DNA from 3 places in the Pseudoalteromonas sp. DSM 26666 genome. Region 1 is predicted to be linked to each of the others. Evidence: predicted binding sites of a transcription regulator. Region 1 holds the regulator's gene; each other region holds the start of a gene.
What was found. Region 1 encodes sigma-54, which starts transcription at its own class of promoters, with help from an activator protein. Its sites were predicted from a motif close to GTTGGCACGNNNNTNGNNT; they were not measured.
Positions count from the first base shown of each region.

Region 2: BM380_RS07480 (BON domain-containing protein) is a predicted target of sigma-54. The motif match lies at 1,837-1,855, and genes of this name have one in related genera.
Region 3: BM380_RS03425 (ferritin-like domain-containing protein) is a predicted target of sigma-54. The motif match lies at 1,625-1,643, and genes of this name have one in related genera.

Region 1 covers NZ_FPAR01000007.1:18,952-22,236, forward strand. Annotated here, with positions in the region: gene lptA (lipopolysaccharide transport periplasmic protein LptA) at 1-253, shown strand, start outside; gene lptB (LPS export ABC transporter ATP-binding protein) at 250-975, shown strand; gene BM380_RS13465 (RNA polymerase factor sigma-54) at 1,045-2,544, shown strand; gene hpf (ribosome hibernation promoting factor) at 2,571-2,858, shown strand; gene ptsN (PTS IIA-like nitrogen regulatory protein PtsN) at 2,863-3,285, shown strand, end outside.
Region 2 covers NZ_FPAR01000003.1:284,659-287,943, reverse strand. Annotated here, with positions in the region: gene BM380_RS07490 (tRNA1(Val) (adenine(37)-N6)-methyltransferase) at 1-386, opposite strand, end outside; gene srmB (ATP-dependent RNA helicase SrmB) at 463-1,689, shown strand; gene BM380_RS07480 (BON domain-containing protein) at 1,929-2,249, shown strand; gene BM380_RS07475 (mechanosensitive ion channel family protein) at 2,984-3,285, opposite strand, start outside.
Region 3 covers NZ_FPAR01000001.1:757,903-761,187, reverse strand. Annotated here, with positions in the region: gene BM380_RS03430 (TonB-dependent receptor plug domain-containing protein) at 1-811, shown strand, start outside; gene BM380_RS03425 (ferritin-like domain-containing protein) at 1,143-1,586, opposite strand; gene BM380_RS03420 (LysR family transcriptional regulator) at 1,759-2,697, opposite strand; gene aceK (bifunctional isocitrate dehydrogenase kinase/phosphatase) at 2,714-3,285, opposite strand, start outside.

The DNA of each region.
Region 1 (3,285 bases):
AACACAAGCTGATGGCACCATAATGAGCGCCAGTGCTAATGAAGTGCGTTACGATGTGTCGCTGCGTTTTTTAACCTTAATCGGCGATGCAAGCATTGCTCAAGCAGGTCAAAAAATAACAGCTAAAAGTATCACTTACGATATCGAGCAGCAGTTAATTAGCGCAGAAAAAGACGAAAACTCAACAGACCGTGTACACACTATTTTAGTCCCTGTTGAAAATAAAAAAGAAGATGATAAAGGTCAACCATGAGCACATTAAAAGCAGAGCTATTAGCTAAAAGCTACAAAGGTCGTGAAGTTGTAAAAAACGTTGGCCTAGAGGTTGAAGCTGGCAGTATTGTGGGGTTACTTGGCCCTAATGGTGCAGGTAAAACCACCACTTTTTATATGATTGTAGGCCTTGTGCCTAGCGATAAAGGCAAAATATCAATTGATGATAAAGATATTACTTTATTACCGATGCACAGCCGAGCGCGTTTAGGGATTGGTTATTTACCGCAAGAGTCGTCTATTTTTAGAAAGCTGACTGTTTATCAAAACTTAATGGCTATCTTAGAAACACGTAAAGAATTAAATAAACAACAACGCGAAGATACCTTAAATAATTTACTTGATGAATTTAGCATTCAGCATATCCGCGATAGTCAAGGTATGGCTTTATCAGGTGGTGAACGTCGCCGCGTTGAAATTGCTCGCGCGTTAGCAGCAAACCCTAAATTTATCCTTTTAGACGAACCCTTTGCGGGGGTTGATCCTATCTCAGTATTAGATATTAAAAAGATTATAGAGCATCTTAAAAACCGAGGAATTGGCGTACTTATCACAGATCACAACGTACGCGAAACTCTTGATGTTTGTGAAAAAGCCTACATAGTTTCTCATGGGGAGTTAATTGCATCAGGCACTCCAGAATATGTATTAAACGATAAAACAGTACGCGATGTTTATTTAGGCGAGCAGTTCAAGCTCTAATATGTGTGTTATTACACTAAGCATCTGCTAAGATTAATTATACTAATTTAAAAGGATTGTTAGAGATACATGAGGCAATCATTACAGCTGCGCATGGGCCAGCAACTTACAATGACTCCACAGTTGCAACAAGCAATTCGCTTATTGCAACTCAGTACATTGGATCTCCAGCAAGAAATTCAAGAAGCGCTCGATAGCAACCCCTTGCTTGAAGTTGAAGAACACGATTACAGCGAAGACACTGCAGGTAAAAACGAACAAAAAGCCGATAACGATGACTTAACGCTAAGTGCCTCAGCTGACGATAAACCTAGCGAGTATGAGCAAGATAGCGGCGAAGCAATGACCAAAGACACCATTAGCGATGATATGGCTATGGATGTTACTTGGGATGAATATATGAGCGCTGCGCCTGCCTCTTCATCGGGCCCAATGCCAGAAGATGAATCTATTTATCAAGGCTCTTCGACTGAAACGCTGCATGAGTATTTAATGTGGCAACTTCAACTGACGCCGTTTAGTCCTACCGATGAAGCGATAGCTATTGCAATTGTAGAAGCTGTGGACGATTCAGGGATTCTAACCCTTAGCTGTGAAGAAATATTAGAAAGCTTTAACCAAGAAAACGACGGCGAAGATGAAGTTGAACTTGACGAAATAGAAGCGGTACTAAAGCGTATTCAACTATTTGATCCAGTGGGAATAGCCGCGCGTAGTTTACAAGAGTGCTTGTGTATTCAGCTAAATCAATTTGATAAAGACACACCTTTTTTAAACGAAACAAAAATGATCTTAACCGATCATATTGATTTACTTGCTGCACGTGACTATCGCACGTTAATGAAAAAAACAAAGCTTAAAGAAGATGAGCTTAAAGAAATCATGACGTTGATTCATACGCTCAGCCCAAAACCGGCAGACACTATTGTTAGAGAAGAGTCTGAATACGTTATTCCTGATGTGTCGGTTAAGAAAGTTAAAGGTCGTTGGGTAGTTGAATTAAACCCAGATAGCATGCCTAAGATCAGAGTAAATAGCCAATATGCAGCTATGTCGCGTACGGTTAAATCAAGTGGTGATAGCCAGTTTATTCGCTCGCACTTACAAGAGGCTAAATGGTTTATAAAAAGCTTAGAAAGTAGGAATGACACGCTACTTAAAGTAACCAACTGTATTGTGCAGCAGCAACAGGCCTTTTTTGAACACGGTCCTGAGGCTATGAAGCCTATGGTGCTTAACGATGTGGCTGAAATGGTGGAAATGCATGAGTCGACTATATCGCGTGTTACTACGCAAAAATACATGCATACACCACGTGGCATTTTTGAGCTTAAATATTTCTTTTCAAGCCATGTAAGTACTGAAAATGGTGGCGAATGTTCATCAACAGCAATACGTGCATTAATTAAAAAATTAATCGCTGCAGAAAACTCAGCTAAACCATTGAGTGATAGTAAAATTGCAGATATATTGGCAGAGCAAGGAATTAAAGTAGCGAGGAGAACCATTGCAAAATATCGCGAATCTCTAGCTATTCCCCCGTCTAATCAACGTAAAAGTTTGATTTAAGGCGTACAACAAAGAGGAAAATGTTTATGCAACTGAATTTAACTGGTCGCCATGTAGATATTACCGACTCGCTTAGAGACTACGTAAATAGTAAATTTTCGAAGTTACAGAGGCACACTGATCACATAACGAATGTGCACGTTATTCTCGATGTAGAAAAACTAAACCAAAAAGCTGAAGCAACCGTTCATGTTAGTGGCGCTGAGATTTTTGCCTCTACTGAGCATCAAGATATGTATGCCGCTATAGACTCGCTCATTGACAAGCTAGATCGTCAAGTAATTAAACACAAAGAGAAACTTGCTCGACACTAACACTATGAAACTAAGCTCACTTATCTGTCAGGACTGCAGTAAAGCTGCGGTCCTTTTTAATAGTAAAAAAAGAATTTTAGAATTTATCAGTGAATTGGCTCACAATAAGCTGCCCTATTTAACACAACAAGATATTCTTAATGCATTAACTGCAAGAGAAAAGCTTGGAAGTACAGGCATTGGCCGAGGCATTGCTATTCCACATGGTCGCATGAGTGGAGCTCAAGAGCCCCTTGCTTTGATTTTAGTGAGCGAAACAGCTATTAATTTTGATGCGATTGATAACCGGCCGGTTGACATTTTTGTCGCGTTAATTGTTCCCGATGGCGATAATCAGCAGCATTTGAAGACGCTAGCCACGATTGCTGATAAGCTCAATGATAAAGAATTTTGTAAACAGTTACGCGCCGCCAAATCGGATAGCGAA
Region 2 (3,285 bases), on a different contig from region 1:
TGGCGAGCGGTATTTCGCGCTGCATTATCACCTTTTAAACTTTGATTAAAATAAGGCGGATTAGCTATAACACAATCAAATAAACCTGCAGCCTCAAACTGCTGAATAGGCTGATGGTAAATACTAATATCCGGCCAAGGACTTTGCTGGCAATTTTGTAAAGCCTGCTGGTAGGCGGCTTCATCAACTTCAACCGCACTCACCTTTAAATGTGGCGCTCGTTGCTTACACATTAGAGCCAGTAACCCTGTGCCTGTTCCTATATCAAGTAACGTATTTGCGTGGCTTAAATCAGCCCATGCGCCCAGTAAAATACCATCGGTAGAGACCTTCATGGCGCACTGGTCGTGCTCAACCTTAAATTGTTTAAATGCAAAACCAGACATTTTTTCACCTTTTCATTCACCAAGCAGGTTTAAGTGCGTATAATTAACGGCAATTGTCCCCTATTTTTGACACTCTATGCAATTTTCTGAATTTGATCTTGATGATAAGCTACTCAATGCTATTAATAAAATGGGCTATGAAACCCCCACTAGCATTCAACAACAAGCCATTCCTGAGGCGTTGCAAGGACGCGATATTTTAGCGTCTGCACCAACAGGTACAGGTAAAACGGCGGCATTTTTAATTCCGGCAATTCAATATTTAATGGATTTTCCGCGTCGTGATCCGGGCTTTGCACGGGTATTAATTATGACCCCAACGCGCGAGCTTGCTTATCAAATTCATGAACAATGTGAGTTACTTGCAAAACAAACCCAGTTAAAAATTGGGGTGGTTACCGGCGGTATAAACTACGGTACACACAAAGAAATTTTTGAAAATAATAATGACATTTTAATCGCCACACCTGGGCGTTTAATGGAGTATTTGGAAACCGAGAACTTCCACGCAGAAAACGTAGAAATGCTCATTCTTGATGAAGCCGACCGCATGCTCGACATGGGTTTTCGTAAAGAAATGCTGCGCATTTGTGATGAAGCTAAAAACCGTCGTCAGTGCTTTTTATTCTCAGCCACCCTTGAGGGCGATAGCGTAGAATTATTTGCTGAGCGTATTTTAAACGACCCCGCGCTACTTGAAGCCGAATCATCACGCAAAGAAAAAGCTAAAATTCATCAATGGGTTCATTTAGCCGACGACTACCGCCATAAACTAGAGCTATTAGTTAACACCTTAAATGGCCCTGATGTAAGTAAAGCGATTGTGTTTGTAAAAACCCGTGAGCGCCTTGAAACCCTAATTGGTGAGCTTACTAATAACGGCGTAAAAGCTGCGTGGTTACGTGGTGAAATGCCACAAGACAAACGCATGAAAGCCATGGAAAACTTCCACAGTGGCAAAACCCGTATTTTAGTCGCTACCGATGTGGCGGCCCGCGGTATTGATGTAGCTGATATAAGCCACGTAATTAATTTTGATATGCCTCGCACTGCAGATGTATACGTACACCGTATTGGCCGTACAGGTCGCGCGGGTAAAAAAGGTATTGCAATTTCACTCATTGAAGCGCACGACATTGGCATACTTTACAAAGTAGAACGTTACATAGAGCAAAAGCTAAAACGCCGTGTATTTAAAGGATTAGAACCAAAGCATAAAGAAGCCAAGCCACCGGTTAAAAAGCGTAAAGATCCAGTAAAAATGAAAGCAAAGAAAAAAGCCAAAGCTAAAAAGAAAAAATAGCTTTAGCTTTAACACATTTAATTGAGCCGACGTTTGTCGGCTTTTTTGTGGCTTAAAAACAGTGAGTAAGCTATTCATAGTAATATGTAAAAAATACTTAGCTGAATAACTAATTAATAAAATAGTAAGTTATTTCAAATAGTTAATCTTGGAATGAAACTTGTAACCCTATCGAATATACGAGTATTAAAACGCCGAGTAATGGCGTTGTTTTTTAGTAACACACTAAGGATATAGTTATGAGTCGCATTAAATTTACTATCGGTTTTATTTCGTTTTGTTGTTTATTTTTATTAGTCTCTGCTTTTAAAGTCAGTGCAGCAACGCATTTAGCTGTAGTTAGCAGTGTGGCTACACAACCTAATTTACAACAATCTATTACTCATGAATTGCGCACTAACCCAAATTTAAAGTTAGAAAAACTAAACGTACACGTTAATGACGGTGACGTTGAACTTAAAGGTGAAGCCAATAACGGTTTTGAACGCGCTCTTGCACAAAAGTTTTTAGAAAATATGGATGGGGTTAAAATCATTCATAACAAAATTAGTGTCATTTAATACAACTTTTTCTTAACTAATACACTTAACTTATCCCTCAGCGCTGCTTGTTTCTCCAACACAAGCGGCGCTTTTTTATGGTTTGCACAATATAATTCACTGCAGAGCATATTCCCAAGCCAGTTTAAATACTTAATTAAAAGCCTTTTAGTTTACGCACCAATCGCGACGCTCATTGCAGCTGCTTATACTTTTGAAACCTTTGTTTATAGACACTTATTATAAAGAGCTTACATCAAGCTTGGGCTCTAGTTCGGTTGATTAAATAATCTATTTTGAGATGAGAAACCTTATCGATATAGTTTTCTAATTGAGGCGTTTTTAAGGCAGTTAGCGCAAGGCTTTAATTACTTCAGATTATCAATTGGGTCTGTTGTTCTTTCAAGGTTGAATTTGCAGTAGTCTGTTTGGTATTTAGCCAAGGGTGCTGTCCAGGGACATTTACTCTTTGTTGCCTACATGGATGGTGGTAAGGAGCGTGAGCAGGACGCGGAAGCTTTGCTCGGTTTTTACTTATTCTTACCCAGTAGAATAACGCAGGAGCAGTTATCGAGCCCACTAGGCAACAAACCTCGCGTCGCGATTAAATAGCTCTTAGTTTGAACTAATTTTAATCCGCAAAGGTCAACAGACCCTTATATTATTTATTATAAAAAGCGCGTTTTACTTTGTAAAAACGCGCTGATAGTCAGTAACTATTTCCCAATGCTTTTACCTTCGGGGTTTTAAATTATTTACTCACCTTGGCTTGCATAAGTATTATTGTCACCCTCTTTATTTGCTGACTGCTGACTTATTTTATCGCTTATCATGGCATCGAGTTTTTCACCGCCTTTAATACCAAAATCCAACGTACGAATAGGAAACGGAATACTAATATCAGCCGCATCGAGTGCTTGCTTAACTGCCACAACCCCTTTGTGACGCACCGTCATAAAATCAGGCTCACCAGGGTATTTGATCCAAAACCACACCAACAAGTTTATACTGCTATCACCAAAGCCTTCGGCATAAACAGCGGTTTCATTTTTGCGGA
Region 3 (3,285 bases), on a different contig from region 1:
TTCAACCTTGGCGCAAAGTTTAGGTATTCCTAAGTTAACAGAAGAGAAATCACAAAACCGCAGTTTAGGTATTGTTTATAACGTAAGCGATAATATTAATGTAACGCTTGATTACTACTCAATCGATATTGACGACCGTATTGTAATTAGTAATCGCTTAGGCAAAGGTTTATCAAACAGTCTTGATGCCGCGTTACTTAGCTCGGGTGCTGGTGCAGGACAGTTTTTCTTAAATGGGGCTGACACAGAAACGCAAGGTATCGACTTTGTAGCTACATGGAATACAGAAGGCCTAGGCGGCACGCTTGATTTTACATTAGCGGCCAACTTTACCGAAACCGATGTGGTGTCGTTATTTACACCTGCAGGTTCTGGTCTTGAAACCGTGCCAGTCGATGATGTGTTTTCTGATCAAGAAATTTCTATCATCGAAGAATGGCAACCAGAAGATCGCATTAACTTAAGTGCACTTTATCGCCGTGACGACTGGACTGTTAATTTATCACTTAATCGTTTTGGTGAGTACACAGTTGAAGATGGCGGTCGCCAGACTTACGGTGCTGAAATTTTAACTGACATTAAAGTTAATTACTTTGTAACTGATAATTTATCGGTAAACATTGGCGCAAATAACTTATTTGATGTTTACCCTGATGAAAACACCATAGGTAATTCACGTTCAGGTACTATTGTAGATGCTCAAGGTAATACCATTGTCAGCAGTGATGGGGTATTTAAGTACTCTCGTCGTTCAGCGCCATTTGGTTTTAACGGTGCTTACTACTACGTAGGTGCAGAATACCGCTTTTAATAAGGGTCTGTTGACCTTTTTGGATTAAAATTTGTTCAAACTAGGAGCGGTTTAATCGCGGCGCGAGGTTTGTAACCTAGTGGGCTAAGTAAAAACCGAGCAACAAAGAGTAAATCGCCCCTAGGCAGAACCCTTCGGGCAGCGCCTGTTTGGTATTGATGCAGCGTTATCGCCTATTTATGGGGAATAACCACACCACATAGGCTCTGTCTTGCCTAAATACCAAACAGACTGCTGCAAATTCAACCTTAAAAGGTCAACAGACCCTAATAACTCTCCTATTGTTATTTAACAACCAAAGGGCCGTAAGGCCCTTTTATAGTTTTTAAACTTAATGTTTTTGCATTTTACTCATTTCAGCATGACAGCTTTGCATGGTAAGCAATACCTTTGACAGCGCCGCTTCACAATCATGTGATTGAGGCTTTTTTAACGCTGTTTTAATTTCTTCTAAGGTTTTATCTTCTACTTCTTCAAGCTCTTTAATGTAGGTTTGGTCGTTATCGCTAGTAAATGTACTGAGCAAAGCGGTAAATGCTCTGCGTGCTTCTACCGCGAACGAAGAGCCATCTTCACGTGCACCTTGTTGATTAATTGCATAGGGTTGTAAGCTTTCAACACTTACTTTGCGGGCGTCGATCATGCGCTGAAATAATGCACTTACGCTAGGATCTTGTACTTTATCTTGTGCTTTTTCGTAAAAGTCGATACCGCTATTCATTACTTGGATAATGTCGGTGATATGATTTATCTCTTGTCCTTGATGGGTGCTCATAATAATGACCTCTGTTAATTTAAAATACATAGATAACTAAGCAAGCGGCATTCCAACGCGGTTTTATTTTTTAACTAATTGTTTTTCATGGTTTTATTGTTATGGGGAGGTCTAGGCAAGCTTGCTAACATACTGCTAGCAAGCAAAATTTACATAAAAGCATGTAAGAAGGTTATTTAAGCTCTTCAGCTACTTCGGCTACTTTTTGACGTAACCAAATATGGCTAGCATCTCTGTGTAACAAAGGGCTCCATATCATATCAAGTTCAAATGGTGGAATTGGAAAGGGTGGTTCAAGTATTTTAAGCCCCGGATCGTCTACATAAATATTGGCCGCTTTTGAAGGTAAAGTCGCCACTAGGTTTTTTTCTTTCGCTAAATGAATCGCAACATGGTAGTTACGAGTAAACGTGGCAATATTTCGATGCTTCCCAAAATGTGCGAGCGCTTCGTCAACCCAACCCAGCTTTTGCACATCTTTTGGATCCATGCCAACCCCAACACCAAAGCCTGTTTTACTTACCCAAATATGACGGGCTTTTAAATAGCTATCTAGGCTAAAGTTTTCAATAATAGGGTTGTCGGATCTTACTAAACAGCAAAAGCTATCTTTCCAAATTCGCTTATGATGAAACGATTGCGGTAAGTTCTCAAAGCGGTTAATTGCCATGTCTACTTTACCGTTTTCTACATCATGAAAAGTTACATCGCTGGGCGTTAAAATATCTAATGTGGTGTCTGGGGCTTCTTCATGTAATTTCCCTAACAAACGCGGTGCCATGGTACTGGCTGCATAGTCACTGGCCATAATTCTAAACACGCGTTTACTTTGTTTAGCTTCAAATTCGCGATTAGGTGCTAGCGTTTCTTCAAGCGTCATCAAAATACCGCGAATAACAGGCTGTAACTCAATAGCGCGCTCGGTCGGCACCATACCATCACTGGTACGCACTAAAATAGGATCGTTAAAAAGGTTACGTAGGCGTTTAAGTCCATTACTCATTGCCGGTTGAGTAATACTAAGCTGGTTAGCGGCACGAGTAACGTTACATTCGCGCAGTAACGTATCGAGATAAACCAGTAAATTTAAATCTATTTTACTTATATTCATTGTGTGTCCTTAACGTTTACCAGTAATGGATAAAACGCTGTGCTGTAGGATAGGGATAAATATGACTCACCTTTCCATTTTTTATATTTTGTTGTGCTTGTTTCCAAAAGCTCACATCAAGTAGTTCTGGGTGCGTACTGGTTAAAAATTGTTTATATGTTGGGTTAGGCATTACAAAGGTACATAATTGCTCTGGAAATACATCTTGCGGAGCAACCGAGTAACTTTGTTCATCCATCAAATAATCATCATAACTTTTTGCTTTGGGTAGTGCTCTAAAGTTCATGTCTGTTAAATATTGCACTTCATCGTAATCATAAAAAATAATACGTTTGTGCTTACTTACACCAAAGTTCTTTAACAGCATATCGCCAGGGAAAATATTCACGGCAATCATTTCTTTAAGCGCCTGGCCATACTCTTCAATGGCATCGGCGGCACTTTTTTCGTCTGCATTTTCTAAAAACAAATTAAGCGGTGTCATTCGCCGTTCAATGTATAAATGTTTTATGATTAACCAGTCACCTTCAATCACCATCGATGAGCCAATGGTTTTGTGCAACTGTGCTAACAAGTTACTATCAAATC